Duganella dendranthematis: one gene and its partner. The protein of the gene in region 1 interacts with the protein of each later gene in a pairwise test. Links are inferred from orthologs where the notes say so. Each region holds a gene or a part of one and is shown on either strand. Other genes may lie near its edges.

The links. The genes of interacting proteins can lie anywhere in the genome.
Region 2: the proteins of HH213_RS02025 (region 1) and HH213_RS18590 interact in binary tests that used the Escherichia coli proteins (3 or more experiments, as listed by UniProt). The link is inferred for Duganella dendranthematis from one-to-one orthologs.

What each region holds. Positions count from the first base shown.
Region 1 is NZ_CP051684.1:409,763-416,917, reverse strand. The notes cover bases 4,024-6,962. They hold HH213_RS02025 (IscS subfamily cysteine desulfurase), read left to right. Parts: upstream 4,024-4,834; coding sequence 4,835-6,091; downstream 6,092-6,962. Other genes in these bases: hscB (Fe-S protein assembly co-chaperone HscB), read left to right, coding at 6,889-6,962; iscA (iron-sulfur cluster assembly protein IscA), read left to right, coding at 6,559-6,882; iscU (Fe-S cluster assembly scaffold IscU), read left to right, coding at 6,117-6,509; iscR (Fe-S cluster assembly transcriptional regulator IscR), read left to right, coding at 4,318-4,797; HH213_RS02035 (uracil-DNA glycosylase family protein), read left to right, coding at 4,024-4,201. Also shown: HH213_RS02055 (fumarylacetoacetate hydrolase family protein), read left to right, coding at 1-284; maiA (maleylacetoacetate isomerase), read left to right, coding at 284-928; HH213_RS02045 (glucoamylase family protein), read left to right, coding at 1,079-2,323; HH213_RS02040 (S41 family peptidase), read right to left, coding at 2,255-3,307; more of HH213_RS02035, read left to right, coding at 3,425-4,023; more of hscB, read left to right, coding at 6,963-7,155. UniProt on the Escherichia coli protein: Master enzyme that delivers sulfur to a number of partners involved in Fe-S cluster assembly, tRNA modification or cofactor biosynthesis. Catalyzes the removal of elemental sulfur from cysteine to produce alanine.
Region 2 is NZ_CP051684.1:4,069,809-4,076,868, forward strand. Bases 1,679-4,522 are described here. They hold HH213_RS18590 (sulfurtransferase TusA family protein), read left to right. Parts: upstream 1,679-2,893; coding sequence 2,894-3,151; downstream 3,152-4,522. Other genes in these bases: alaS (alanine--tRNA ligase), read left to right, coding at 1,679-2,681; HH213_RS18595 (electron transfer flavoprotein subunit beta/FixA family protein), read left to right, coding at 3,325-4,074; HH213_RS18600 (electron transfer flavoprotein subunit alpha/FixB family protein), read left to right, coding at 4,087-4,522. Outside these bases: more of alaS, read left to right, coding at 72-1,678; more of HH213_RS18600, read left to right, coding at 4,523-5,019; HH213_RS18605 (acyl-CoA dehydrogenase), read left to right, coding at 5,096-6,886; HH213_RS18610 (glycine zipper 2TM domain-containing protein), read right to left, coding at 6,926-7,060. UniProt on the Escherichia coli protein: Sulfur carrier protein involved in sulfur trafficking in the cell. Part of a sulfur-relay system required for 2-thiolation during synthesis of 2-thiouridine of the modified wobble base 5-methylaminomethyl-2-thiouridine (mnm(5)s(2)U) in tRNA.

The DNA of each region.
Region 1 (7,155 bases):
CGCATGCGGCCGCCACCCGCGAACTGGCAGCCGGCACCATCATCGGCTCCGGCACGGTATCCAACAAGCAGGGCGGTCTGCACGGATCGAGCATCGCCAACGGCGGCGTCGGCTACTGCTGCCTGGCGGAAGTGCGCATGTACGAAACCATCGAGACCGGCAAGCCGCAGACCGCCTTCCTCAAATTCGGCGACAGCGTGCGCATCGAAATGAAGGACGAGCAGGGCGCCAGCATCTTCGGCGCCATCGAACAAACCGTCACCCCGTACCAGGAGCGCGGCTGATGAAGCTCTACACCTATTTCCGCAGCTCGGCCGCCTACCGCGTGCGCATTGCGCTCAACCTCAAGGGCATCGCCTATGATGCGGCGCCGGTGCACCTGCTGCGCAATGGCGGCGAACAACTGAGCGACGCCTACCGTGCCATCAACCCGGCCATGTTGCTGCCAGCGCTGGAAGACGACGGCAACGTCATCGGCCAATCGCTGGCCATCATCGAATACCTGGAAGAAACGCAGCCGCAAATGCCGCTGCTGCCATCCGATCCGGCCGGCCGCGCCCGGGTGCGTGCGTTGGCGCTGACCGTGGCGGCCGATACCCACCCGCTCGGTAACCTGCGCGTGCTGAAATACCTGACCGGGGAACTCGCGGTGCCGGACGAGGTCAAACTCGCATGGCAGCAGTACTGGCTGCGCACAGGCATGTCGTCGCTGGAATCCTTGCTGGCCAACGACCCGCGCACTGGCCGCTACTGCCATGGCGACACGCCGACCCTGGCTGACTGCTGCCTGGTGCCGCAAGTGTTTAGCGCCCAGCGCTTCGGCGTCGATCTGGCGCCGTACCCCACCATCGCCCGCATCCACGCCGCCTGCAACGAACTGCCCGCTTTCCAGCAGGCACACCCCGCCCAGCAGCCGGACGCCGAATAGCGCCATGTACCGCTACGTGCGCTGAGGAACATATCAGCGTCGCGTGGTGTGCGAGTATGCAGGCTTCGGTATCACCCAGGCTATCCCATGACTTCCGGCGACTCGCAGGCTCTGTTGCATTCAATGCAAAAAGACTCGTTTAATTATTTCTTGAGCGAGTTTAATCCGCTCAACGGCCTGGTGCGCGACAAGACCGCCGATGACTGGCCGGCCAGCATCGCAGCCGTCGGCATGGCGTTGACGGTCTATCCGATCGGCGTCGAGCGTGGCTGCATGCCGCGTGAGGATGCCGTTGCGCGCACGCTGACCACCCTGCGTTTCTTCGCCGCCAGCGAACAGAGCGATTCGCCGACCGCCACCGGCTACAAGGGCTTCTACTATCATTTTCTCGACATGGACAGCGGCCAGCGCGTGCTGGATTGCGAACTGTCCAGCATCGACACCGCCTTGCTGATCGCCGGCATGCTGACCGCCGCCGGCTACTTCAGCGCCGACACGCCCGAGGAGCGCGAGATCCGCGAACTGGCCCACATGCTGTACCGCCGCGTCGACTGGCGCTGGATGTGCCGCCGCAAGCGTTTGATGTGTCACGGCTGGAAACCGGGCAAAGGTTTTTTGCGCTGGCATTGGGAAGGCTACGACGAAGCCCTGATCCTGTACATCCTGGCGCTGGGCTCGCCAACCTTTCCGATCGAGCGTGACAGCTACGACGCCTGGTCCAGCACCTATGAATGGAAGTCGGTCTACGGCATCGATTACCTGTATGCCGGGCCGCTGTTCATCCACCAGATGTCGCACATCTGGCTGGACCTGCGCGGCATCCGCGACGATTTCATGCGCGCGCACGACCTGGATTATTTTGAGAACAGCCGCCGCGCCACCCACGTGCAGCAACGTTACGCCATCGACAACCCGCTCGGCTTTCCCGACTACGGCGAACTGTGTTGGGGCATCACGGCCAGCGACGGACCCGGCCCGGCCACCCGCAAGATCGACGGCATCCAGCGCAAGTTTTACGACTATGTCGGACGTGGCGCGCCATACGGCCCGGACGACGGCACGCTGGCGCCCTGGGCGGTGGCGGCCTCGCTGCCGTTCGCGCCGGAGATCGTCCTGCCCAGCATCGAGCACTACCAAAGCCTGCATTTGTGCGAGCAGAACCCGTACGGCTTCAAGGCCTCGTTCTCTACCGTGTTTCACCATGGCAGGGGCGGGCGGCGCTGGGTATCGCCGTATCACTTCGGCATCAACGAGGGGCCGACCGTCATCATGGTGGAAAACCACCTGCATGATTTTCCGTGGAGCCTGATGCGCGAGAACGCCGCGTTACGGAGCGGACTGCGCCGCGCGGGCTTTGCCGGTGGCTGGCTGGACGAGGATGGCGTCGCGGGCTAGTTGCAGCGCGGTGTCGAGCGCGGCGCCTGACGTGGTCATGCGGTCCGGTTGCACGCCCATGCTTTCCCAGTTGGCGCGGGTCATCGCGTTGCTGGCCCGCGTGACGGCAATCGAGGTCTGCAACTGGCGCGAAATGCGTTGCTTGCTGCCGACCCGCGCATCGCCCATGGTAGGCGCGCCGACCACCACCGCGCGCTTCACATACTGCTGCAAATCGTAGGCAAAGCCCTCGGCCGCGCCGTTGGTCTTGTCGTTGACCAGCACGTACAGGGGCTTGTAGCCGCCAAAGCGCTTGCCGGCCACATCCCATGTCGTCCAATACTCGGCCGTGACGTGGCCCTCGCGATCGATCTGGTCGTGCAGATGCAGTTGCTTGTCCGGGAAAATATAGCTGCGCCGGTCGACCAGTAGATAGCTCGACAGCAGCGCCGCCATTTGCTGCCCATCGCCGCCGGCGTCGCGCACGTCGATGATCAGGGCAGGGCAGTCGGCCGCCTGCGCCATGAAGCGGCCGGCCGCCTCGATGGATGCCCGGTCCAGCGGGGCAAAACGAGTGATTTTCAGGTAGCCGATATTGTTGGCCATCAATTCAAAGCGGCGCAGGCCGAAGTTGTCGGCCGACGGTGCTGGCGGCACAGGACGCTGGCGCTCGTCGCCCAAGTCGTAGGGCACCCATTCCAGATAGGTATGCCGGTCGGGCGCCACCGCCGCCAGGTCGCGGGTGACGCGCGCCGCCAGCGACCGCGCGGTCAGCTGATCGTCGTACTCGCCGCGCGCCAGGCGCTTGCGCAAATCGTCGGCCGCCGCCTTGGCGCGCGGACCGTCGACGTGCTGTTCGGTCAGCCTGCGCGCATATTCGTTGATGATGTGCGCGCGCGTCGGCGCGTCCAGCGCCTCGTCCAGCGCCGGGGCGGAAGCGGTCTGCGCGCCGGCGCTTGTCATCAAGAACAGCAGCGCACCGGCAATCCAGCGTTGACGACCCATGTATTCCTCAAAGTAAGCTATTTATTCGAAAATTATCTTAACACTTTCCCATCAGAAAGTGCCGTTGGAGGGCTGGTCGCGTTACAATCTCGCCTTTCCCCGAAAGCATCTTTCTTCATGACGATTCCAAGCACTATCCTGGAGGCGCTGCAGCGCGCCGATGTTTCCTGGCGCCCGCTGCTGATCGAGGGGCTGGAAGCCATGATGGCGGCCACGCCCGACTACCTGCCGCAACTGGCGCAGGATCAGTACCTGCCGACCGAGCAACGCCTGTTTGCCGCGTTCGCATTACCGCTCAATAAGGTGAAGTATGTACTAGTCGGCGAAGGACCATATCCGCGAGCAGAGAGCGCCACCGGCGTCTGTTTCATGGATGGCGCGGTTGGCGGTCTGTGGTCGGAGGAAAGCGGTGGCGGCTTGTCTAAGCCGGTCAACAAGGCCACCTCGCTGCGCAACTTCATGAAGATGCTGCTGGTGGCCGATGGCCAGCTCCAGCTGAGCAATACCGCCGGCGAAGCCATGGCGGCCGTATCGGCCCGGGCGCGCAGTGGCGCGGGCAGCCACATCCTCACGCTGGCCGATATGCAGCGCAAGCTGACCGAACAGGGTTTCCTGCTGCTGAATGCCTCGCTGGTGTTCCGCAGCCACGTGGCGCCGGTCAAGGATGCCAAGGCCTGGCTGCCGTTCTTTGAGACAGTGATGGCGGGGCTGGCCGGGCAAGCTGCCACCGTGCCGACCATGGTGCTGTGGGGGAAAATCGCTGAATTGCTGAGTAAGTTGCCGGTAATGAAAGATTTCCCGCAGATTGTCGCCGAGCATCCGTATAACCTCAGCTTCATAGGTAATCAGGCCATGCACGAGCTGTTCCGGCCGATGCGCCTGCTCCAGGGCTAAAACCGAGGGCCGACCAGCAAGCTTTATTAAAGTTTGGTATACTTGACTAATTCGATCAACTAATCAGGCTTTGTGATTGGCGATGAGGTCGATATTTTAATCCAACCGAGGTAGTGATGCGTCTGACCACCAAAGGCCGTTTTGCTGTGACTGCGATGATTGACTTGGCGTTGCGCCAAGGCAAGGGCCCGGTTACGCTGTCCGGCATCAGCCAGCGTCAGGCAATTTCACTGTCTTACCTGGAGCAATTGTTCGGCAAGCTGCGCCGCCACGAAATCGTCGAATCGATCCGCGGCCCCGGCGGCGGCTACAGCCTGGCGCGCCGCGCCGATAAAGTCACCGTCGCCGACATCATCATCGCCGTCGACGAGCCGCTGGACGCCACGCAGTGCGGCGGCAAGGAAAATTGTCACGGCGCCGATGCCGCCAGCGGCGTGCGCTGCATGACCCACGAGTTGTGGGCCACGCTGAACGAAAAAATGGTTGATTATCTGGATTCCGTCTCACTGCAGGATCTGGTCGATCAACAAAAGCAGAAGGACGCGGCACAGAACGTGGTGCATATGCACCGCAACGGCAACCACGCCGCAGTGTAAGCCCCTGTGCCATACGGATAGATAACGGAGTAACCAGATGAACGCCCCAGAAAAAAACATCGCTGACGTGAAATTCCAGACCGCGCCGCATTTCCCGATCTACATGGACTATTCGGCCACCACGCCGATCGATCCGCGCGTCGCCGATGCGATGATTCCGTACCTGCGCGAGCAGTTCGGCAATCCGGCCTCGCGCAGCCACATGTACGGCTGGACCGCTGAGAAAGCGGTGGAAGAGGCGCGCGCCAACGTCGCTGCCCTGGTCAATGCCGACCCGCGCGAAATCATCTGGACCTCCGGCGCCACCGAATCGAACAACCTGGCCATCAAAGGCGCGGCGCAGTTCTACAAGACCAAGGGCAAGCACATCATCACCGTGAAAACCGAGCACAAAGCCGTGCTGGACACCGTGCGTGAACTGGAGCGCCAGGGTTTTGAAGCGACCTACCTGGAACCGCAAGACAACGGCCTGATCACCATCGAGCAGCTGACCGCCGTGATTCGTCCGGACACCATCCTGATCTCGGTCATGCTGGTCAACAACGAAATCGGCGTGATCCAGCCGATCGACCAGATCGGCGAACTGTGCCGTTCGAAAGGCATCATCTTCCACTGCGACGCCGCGCAAGCGACCGGCAAAGTGGTGATCGACCTGCAAAAAACCAAGGTTGACCTGATGACCTTCACCGCGCACAAAACCTACGGCCCGAAAGGCATCGGCGCGCTGTACGTCTGCCGCAAGCCGCGCGTGCGCATCGAAGCGCAAATGCACGGCGGTGGCCACGAGCGCGGCCTGCGTTCGGGCACGCTGCCGACCCACCAGATCGTCGGCATGGGCGAAGCCTTCCGCTTGGCGAAAGTGGAAATGGACAGCGAAATCGCCCGCGTCAAAGCGCTGCGCGACCGTCTGGCCAAGGGCCTGCAAGAGATCGAAGAAACCTACATCAACGGCGACATGGACCACCGTGTGCCGCACAACCTGAACGTCAGCTTCAACTACGTTGAGGGCGAGTCGCTGATCATGGCGGTGAAAGACCTGGCGGTATCGTCGGGCTCCGCTTGTACTTCGGCCTCGCTGGAACCATCTTATGTATTGCGCGCGCTTGGTCGTAGCGACGAACTGGCGCACAGCTCGATCCGTTTCACCATCGGCCGCTTCACCACCGAAGCCGACATCGATTTCGCGATTGAACTGATGAAGTCCAAGGTACACAAACTGCGTGAACTGTCGCCGCTGTGGGATATGTTCAAAGAAGGTATCGACATCAGCTCGATCCAATGGGCAGCCCACTAATTTTTCAAGATACAGGAGCATCAAAATGGCTTACTCGGAACAAGTACTGGATCACTACGAAAACCCACGTAACGTTGGCGCTTTCGAAAAAGGCGACGACAGCGTCGGGACCGGCATGGTTGGCGCGCCAGCCTGCGGCGACGTCATGAAACTGCAAATCAAGGTCGGCGCCGATGGCCTGATCGAAGATGCCAAATTCAAAACCTACGGCTGCGGCTCGGCGATCGCATCGAGCTCGCTGGTGACCGAATGGGTCAAGGGCAAAACCCTGGACCAGGCACTGGCCATCAAGAACACCCAGATCGCCGAAGAACTGGCGCTGCCGCCAGTGAAAATCCACTGCTCGATCCTGGCGGAAGACGCCATCAAGGCTGCAGTCCTGGACTACCAGAACAAGCACGCCACCGTAGCAGCGTAATCATTACGACACGTCGCTCCGGCTTGACGCCGGGGCGCGGGAGAATCAAATGGCAGTCACCCTGACCGAAAAAGCAGCGAAACACATCAACCGCTACATCGAACGCCGCGGCAAGGGCATCGGTCTGCGCTTCGGCGTGCGCACCACCGGTTGCTCGGGCATGGCCTACAAGCTGGAATACGTGGACGACGTGACCGACGAAGACAGCGTCTTCGAATCGCACGGCGTGAAGGTATTCGTCGATCCGAAAAGCCTGCCGTACATCGACGGCACGGAACTGGACTTCGCCCGCGAAGGCCTGAACGAAGGCTTCAAGTTCAACAACCCGAACGAAAAAGACGCTTGCGGTTGCGGTGAAAGTTTCCGCGTCTAAGCCGTCATGCAGAATCACTTTGAGCTCTTCAACCTGCCTTTGCAGTTTGCCGTAGACGCGGTGGCGCTGGACAGCGCCTACCGCGACGTGCAAGGCCGCGTCCATCCCGACAAATTCGTCAATGCCACCGACGCCGAAAAGCGCGTCGCCATGCAGTGGGCCACCCGCGCCAACGAAGCCTATCAGACCCTGAAAAATCCGCAGAAGCGTGCGCAGTACATGTGCGAGCTGGCTGGCGTCGATTTGCAGACCGAGTCGAATACTTCAATGCCG
Region 2 (7,060 bases), 3.7 Mb from region 1 along the record:
TTGGGGGAAGTACGGGCTGGCTGTGGCATAATCGTTCTTTTGCACCAGCCAGCTATTTACCTCATAACGACATGAAATCATCTGAAATCCGCGAGAAGTTCCTCAAATTTTTCGAATCTAAGGGTCATACCATTGTCCGGTCCAGCCCGCTGGTGCCAGGCAATGACCCAACCATGCTGTTGACCAATTCCGGTATGGTGCAGTTCAAGGACGTGTTCCTGGGCCTGGACAGCCGCCCGTACTCGCGCGCCACCAGCGTGCAGCGCTGCGTACGCGCCGGCGGCAAGCACAACGATCTGGAAAACGTCGGCTACACCGCGCGTCACCACACCTTCTTCGAAATGCTGGGCAATTTCAGCTTCGGCGACTACTTCAAGCGCGACGCCATCAACTTCGCGTGGGAACTGCTGACCAAGGTCTACCTGCTGCCGGCCGACAAGCTGACCGTCACCGTCTACTTTGAAGATGACGAAGCCTACGACATCTGGGCCAATGAAATCGGTGTGCCGAAAGAGCGCATCATCCGTATCGGCGACAACAAGGGCTCGCGCTACGCGTCGGACAACTTCTGGCAGATGGCCGACGTCGGCCCATGCGGTCCGTGCACCGAGATCTTCTACGACCACGGCGCCGACATCTGGGGCGGTCCTCCGGGCTCGGCCGAGGAAGACGGCGACCGCTTCATCGAAATCTGGAACCTGGTGTTCATGCAGTTCAACCGCGACGAAGCGGGCGTGATGCACAAGCTGCCGAAGCCATGCGTGGACACCGGCATGGGCATGGAGCGCCTGGCCGCCGTGCTGCAACACGTGCACTCGAACTACGAGATCGACCTGTTCCAGAACCTGATCAAGGCCGCCGCGCGCGAAACCGGCGCCACCGACCTGGAATCGAAATCGCTGCGCGTGATCGCCGACCACATCCGCGCCGCCTCGTTCCTGATCGTCGACGGCATCATTCCTGGCGCCGAAGGCCACGGCTACGTCCTGCGCCGCATCATCCGCCGCGCGCTGCGTCACGGCCACAAGCTGGGCCAGACCAAGCCATTCTTCTACAAGCTGGTGGAAGACCTGGACATCGAGATGGGCACCGCCTATCCGGAGCTGAAAGAAGCCAAGGCGCGCGTCGCCGCCACGCTGAAGGCGGAAGAAGAGCGCTTCGGCGAAACGCTGGAAAACGGCATGAAGATCCTGGAAGCGCAGCTGGCCAAGGATCCAAGCAAGCTGGACGGCGCAACCGCCTTCACGCTGTACGACACCTATGGTTTCCCGCTGGATTTGACCGCCGACATCTGCCGCGAACGCAATATCACGCTGGATGAAGACGGCTTCAACGCCGCGATGGAGCAGCAGAAGAAAACCGCGCGCGCCGCCGGCAAGTTCAAGATGGCCGCCAACGTTGAATACAGCGGCGAAAAAACCAAGTTCATCGGTTACGATGACCTGAGCGTGGAGGCGAAAGTGATCGCGCTGTACGCCAACGGCGCATCGGTGCAGGAACTTAAAGCAGGCGAGCAGGGCATCGTGGTGCTGGACACCACGCCGTTCTACGCCGAATCCGGCGGCCAGGTTGGCGACCAGGGCGAAATCAAAGCCGCTGGCGGTCTGTTCACCGTGGAAGACACGTTGAAGATTCAGGCCGACGTGTTCGGCCAGCACGGCGTGCTGACCCAGGGTTCGCTGAAAGTGGGCGAGATCGTCGCCGCGCAGGTGGACCTGCACAAGCGTGGCCGCACCATCCGTAACCACTCGGCGACCCACCTGATGCACAAAGCCCTGCGCGAAGTGCTGGGCGGCCATGTGGCGCAAAAAGGTTCGCTGGTCGATCCGGATAAAACCCGTTTCGACTTCAGCCACAACGCGCCGCTGACGGCCGAGCAGATCGCTGAAGTGGAAGCCAAGGTCAACAAAGAGATCCTGGAAAACCACGCCACCAAGGCGCAGCACATGTCGTTCGACGACGCGGTCAAGCACGGCGCCATGGCGCTGTTCGGCGAGAAGTACGGCGACGAAGTGCGCGTGCTGGACATCGGCACCTCGAAAGAGCTGTGCGGTGGCGTGCACGTGCAGCGCACCGGCGATATCGGCCTGTTCAAGATCATCGCGGAAGGCGGCGTTGCTGCCGGCATCCGTCGCGTGGAAGCCGTGACCGGCGAAGGCGCGCTGGCGCTGGTGCAGGGTATGGCCCGCAAGCTGAACGAAGCGGCCTCGGCGCTCAAATCGAATCCGGACGAGCTGATCGTCAAGATCGGCGCCGTGCAGGACCAGGTCAAATCGCTGGAGAAAGAACTGGCGGCGCTGAAGTCCAAACTGGCTGCCGGCCAGGGCGACGAGCTGGCTGCGCAAGCGGTCGACGTCAACGGCATCAAGGTGCTGGCGGCAACGCTGGACGGCGCCGATGTGACCGGCCTGCGCGAGACCATGGACAAGCTGAAGGACAAGCTGAAGACGGCCGCCATCGTGCTGGCTTCGGTCAACGACGGCAAAGTCAGTCTGATTGCCGGCGTCACCGCCGACACCACCTCGAAGGTCAAGGCCGGTGAACTGGTCAACTTCGTTGCACAACAAGTGGGCGGCAAAGGCGGCGGACGCCCCGATATGGCGCAAGCCGGCGGTACCGATCCAAGCGGTCTGCCGGGTGCGTTGGCAGGTGTTGCCGAGTGGATCGGCTCCCGCCTGTAAAGTTGCAAATCCGGCTGTAAAGCTGTGTTAATGCGGCCTGCGTGCGACTTGGTGTCGCCAGCAGGCCGTTGTCGTCTGGGGCGGACTGTTGTATACTTTCCAGCTTGCGTTGCGAACTTGCAACGTACAACGAACTATTTTGGTGCAGCGCGTCATCCCCTCTAAAAAGGAGTAGTATGGCGACACCTCCCCACAAACGAGCGGGTTTCTTGATGAGCGAAACAATACTAGAAAACGATACCATCGAATTCCACAAGGAATTGGATGCGCGCGGTCTGAACTGTCCGCTGCCGATTCTGAAGGCCAAGAAAGCCCTTTCGGAATTGCAGAGCGGTGAAGTGCTGCGCATCATGGCGACCGATCCTGGCTCGGTGCGTGACTTCCAGGCTTTCAGCAAACAAACCGGTAATACCCTGTTGTCGCACGTCCAGACTGGCCGTGAGTTTGTCTTTTTGATGCAGCGCAAATAACAGCCGCTGCATTTTCTCCCCAAGAATTTCGTCTGGAAGATTTATTTTTTAGACGATTTCTACTAGCGAAAAATAGCACGATCGTGCTTTGATTTCTTGTGCGGGGCAGATTTCTCATATAATCTAGCCCACATTATTTAGTCCCGAATTCATCTTTTCCCAAAGGCACAGCTATGAAAGTCTTGGTACCCGTCAAACGTGTGGTCGACTACAACGTCAAGGTGCGTGTGAAGTCCGACGGCACCGGCGTTGATATCGCCAACGTCAAAATGTCGATGAACCCGTTCGACGAGATCGCGGTGGAAGAAGCGACCCGCCTGAAAGAATCCGGCAAAGTCACCGAAGTGGTGGCCGTGTCCGCCGGCGTGACGCAGTGCCAGGAAACCCTGCGCACCGCGATGGCGATCGGCGCCGACCGCGGCATCCTGGTGGAAACCACCGCCGAACTGGAACCGCTGGCCGTGGCCAAGCTGCTGAAAGCGCTGGCCGACAAAGAGCAGCCACAGCTGATCATCCTGGGCAAGCAGGCCATCGACGACGACTCCAACCAGACCGGCCAGATGCTGGCTGCGCTGCTGGGCTGGCCGCAAGCGACCTTCGCCTCGAAAATCACGCTGGAAGACGGTAAAGTCACCGTCACCCGCGAAGTGGACGGCGGCCTGGAAACCCTGGCGCTGACCCTGCCGGCCATCGTCACCACCGACCTGCGCCTGAACGAGCCGCGCTACGTGACGCTGCCGAACATCATGAAAGCGAAAAAGAAACCGCTGGATGTGACCAAGCCGGAAGACCTGGGCGTCGATGTGACTCCGCGTCTGAAAACCGTGAAAGTCGCCGAGCCTGCGAAACGCTCCGCCGGCATCATCGTCCCGGACGTCGCTACCCTGGTCGCCAAGCTGCGCACCGAAGCTAAAGTTATCTAAAGGAATCTGAACATGGTCGCATTAGTTATCGCAGAACACGACAACGCCAGCCTGAAGGCCAGCACCCTGCACACCGTGACCGCAGCGGCGCAAGCCGGCGGCGATGTGCACATCCTGGTGGCCGGTTCCAACGCGGGCGCCGTGGCAACCGCTGCCGCCGCCGTGGCCGGCGTCTCGAAAGTCATCCACGCCGACGCCGCGCACTTCGCCGACGGCCTGGCTGAAAACGTCGCCGAGCAGGCGCTGGCCATCGCTGCCGCCTACAGCCACATCCTGGCGCCAGCCACCGCCTACGGCAAGAACATCCTGCCACGCGTGGCCGCCAAGCTGGACGTGGCGCAGATTTCGGAAATTACCAAGGTCGATGCGCCGGACACTTTCGAGCGTCCGATCTACGCTGGTAACGCCATCGCCACCGTGCAGTCGAACGACAAAGTCAAAGTCATCACCGTGCGTTCGACCGGTTTCGACGCTGCTGCCGCCACCGGTGGTTCGGCTGCGGTGGAAACCGTGACGGCGGTTGCCGATTCGGGCAAATCGTCGTTCGTCGGCCGCGAAGTGGCCAAGTCGGATCGTCCTGAGCTGACCGCCGCCAAGATCATCGTTTCCGGTGGTCGCGGCATGGGTTCGGGCGAAGCGTTTAAAGTGCTGGAACCGCTGGCGGACAAGCTGAACGCCGCCATGGGCGCCTCGCGCGCTGCCGTCGACGCCGGCTTCGTGCCGAACGACTGGCAAGTCGGCCAGACCGGCAAGATTGTTGCGCCTAACCTGTACATCGCCGTCGGTATCTCCGGCGCGATCCAGCACCTGGCCGGTATGAAAGATTCGAAGACCATCGTCGCCATCAATAAAGATCCGGAAGCGCCGATCTTCTCCGTTGCCGACTACGGCATCGTAGGCGACCTGTTCGATGTCGTGCCACAACTGGTAGCCGAACTGGGCTAAGCGCGCATAAAGCACACCTGAGGCCACGCTGATCCGGAACGCCGGATTGCCGTGGCCTTTTTCTTGGAGAGACGAGATGCCATACCAACCACCCATCAAAGACATGCTGTTCGTGATGAACGAACTGGCCAACCTGCAAGCGGTCAGCGAACTGCCGGGCTGTGAAGACGCCACCCCGGAAACCGCCGAAGCCGTGCTGGAAGAAAGCGCGAAATTCGTCGCCGCCGAAATCGCCCCGCTGAACCATGCGGCCGACAAGGAGCCGAGCTATTGGACCAAAAACGGCGTGGTGACGTCGAAGGGCTTCAAGGAAGCCTTCCGCCAGTTCGCCGACGCCGGCTGGCAAGGCCTGCAACACCCGACCGACTTCGGCGGTCAGGGCCTGCCGAAACTGGTCGGCACGCCATGCGTGGAAATGCTGCACGGCGCGAACATCTCGTTCGCCCTGTGCCCGCTGCTGTCGGATGGCGCGATTGAAGCGCTGCTGACGGCCGGCAGCGACGAGCAGAAAGCCATCTACCTGGAAAACCTGGTGACCGGTAAATGGACCGGCACCATGAACCTGACCGAGCCGCAAGCCGGTTCCGACCTGGCCGCCGTGCGCACCCGCGCCGAGCCGCAAGGCGATGGCACCTACAAAGTGTTCGGCACCAAGATCTTCATCACGTATGGCGATCACGACATGACCGACAACATCGTCCACCTGGTGCTGGCGCGCACGCCGGATGCGCCGCCGGGCGTGAAGGGTATTTCGCTGTTCATCGTGCCGAAGTTCCTGGTCAACGCCGACGGTTCGCTGGGTGCGCGCAATGATGCGCATTGCGTGTCGATCGAGCACAAGCTGGGCATCAAGGCCAGCCCGACTGCGGTGCTGCAATTCGGCGACAACGGCGGCGCCATCGGCACGCTGGTGGGCGAAGAGAATCGCGGCCTGGAATACATGTTCATCATGATGAATGCGGCGCGCTTTGGCGTCGGCCTGCAAGGCATCGGCCTGTCGGAACATGCGTATCAGCATGCGCTGGCGTATGCCAAGGACCGCGTGCAATCGCGTGACCTGACCGGTTCGCCGTCCGGCGTTTCGATCATCCATCATCCGGATGTGCGCCGCCTGCTGATGAATATGCGTTCGCAAACCGAGGCGGCGCGCGCGCTGGCCTATGTAGGCGCTTCGCTGTACGACCAGGCGCACCATGGCGCCGACGCCGAGGCGCGGGCGCACAACCAGGCGGTGTACGAGTACCTGGTGCCGATCATCAAGGGCTGGTCGACCGAGCTGTCGCAGGACGTGACGCGCGATGGTGTGCAGATCCACGGCGGCATGGGCTTCATCGAAGAAACCGGCGCGGCGCAGCACTACCGCGACGCCAAGATCCTGACCATCTACGAAGGCACGACGGCGATTCAGGCCAACGACCTGATCGGCCGCAAGACGGTGCGTGACGGCGGCAAGATCGCCAAGGGACTGATCGCCCAAGTGCACGCCACCGAAGCGGAACTGGCCAAGCTGGACGGCGCCGATTTCGCCGCCATCCGCCAGCACCTGGCGCAGGGTGCGACCGAGCTGGAAGCGGTGGTGGAGTACGTGGTGGCCAACATCAAGTCCGACATCAAGGGCGTGTTCGCCGGCAGCGTGCCGTATCTGAAGTTGGCCGGCATCGTGCTGGGCGGCTGGCAGATGGCGCGCGCGGCGCTGGTGTCGCAGCAGAAGCTGAACGCCGGCGATGGCGACGCCAGCTTCTACAAAGCCAAGATCGTCACCGCGCGCTTCTTTGCTGACCACTTCCTGTCGCAAGCATCGGGCATCCGCAGCTCGATCACCGACGGCAGCGCCGGCGTGCTGGCGCTGGACATCGAGCAGTTCTGAGCGCTGCGTCTTGAACGGGCGAAAACCTCGCCCGGCTGATCAGCGGCGCACCAGCGTGCCATTGGCGTTTTGCACGCGGTCGCCGCTCAGCATTTTTGGATCGTGGTCGAAGTTGAAGGCGGCTTGACGGCCGTCGTTATATTTGACGTGCACGGTCCACAGTTTGCTGGATTT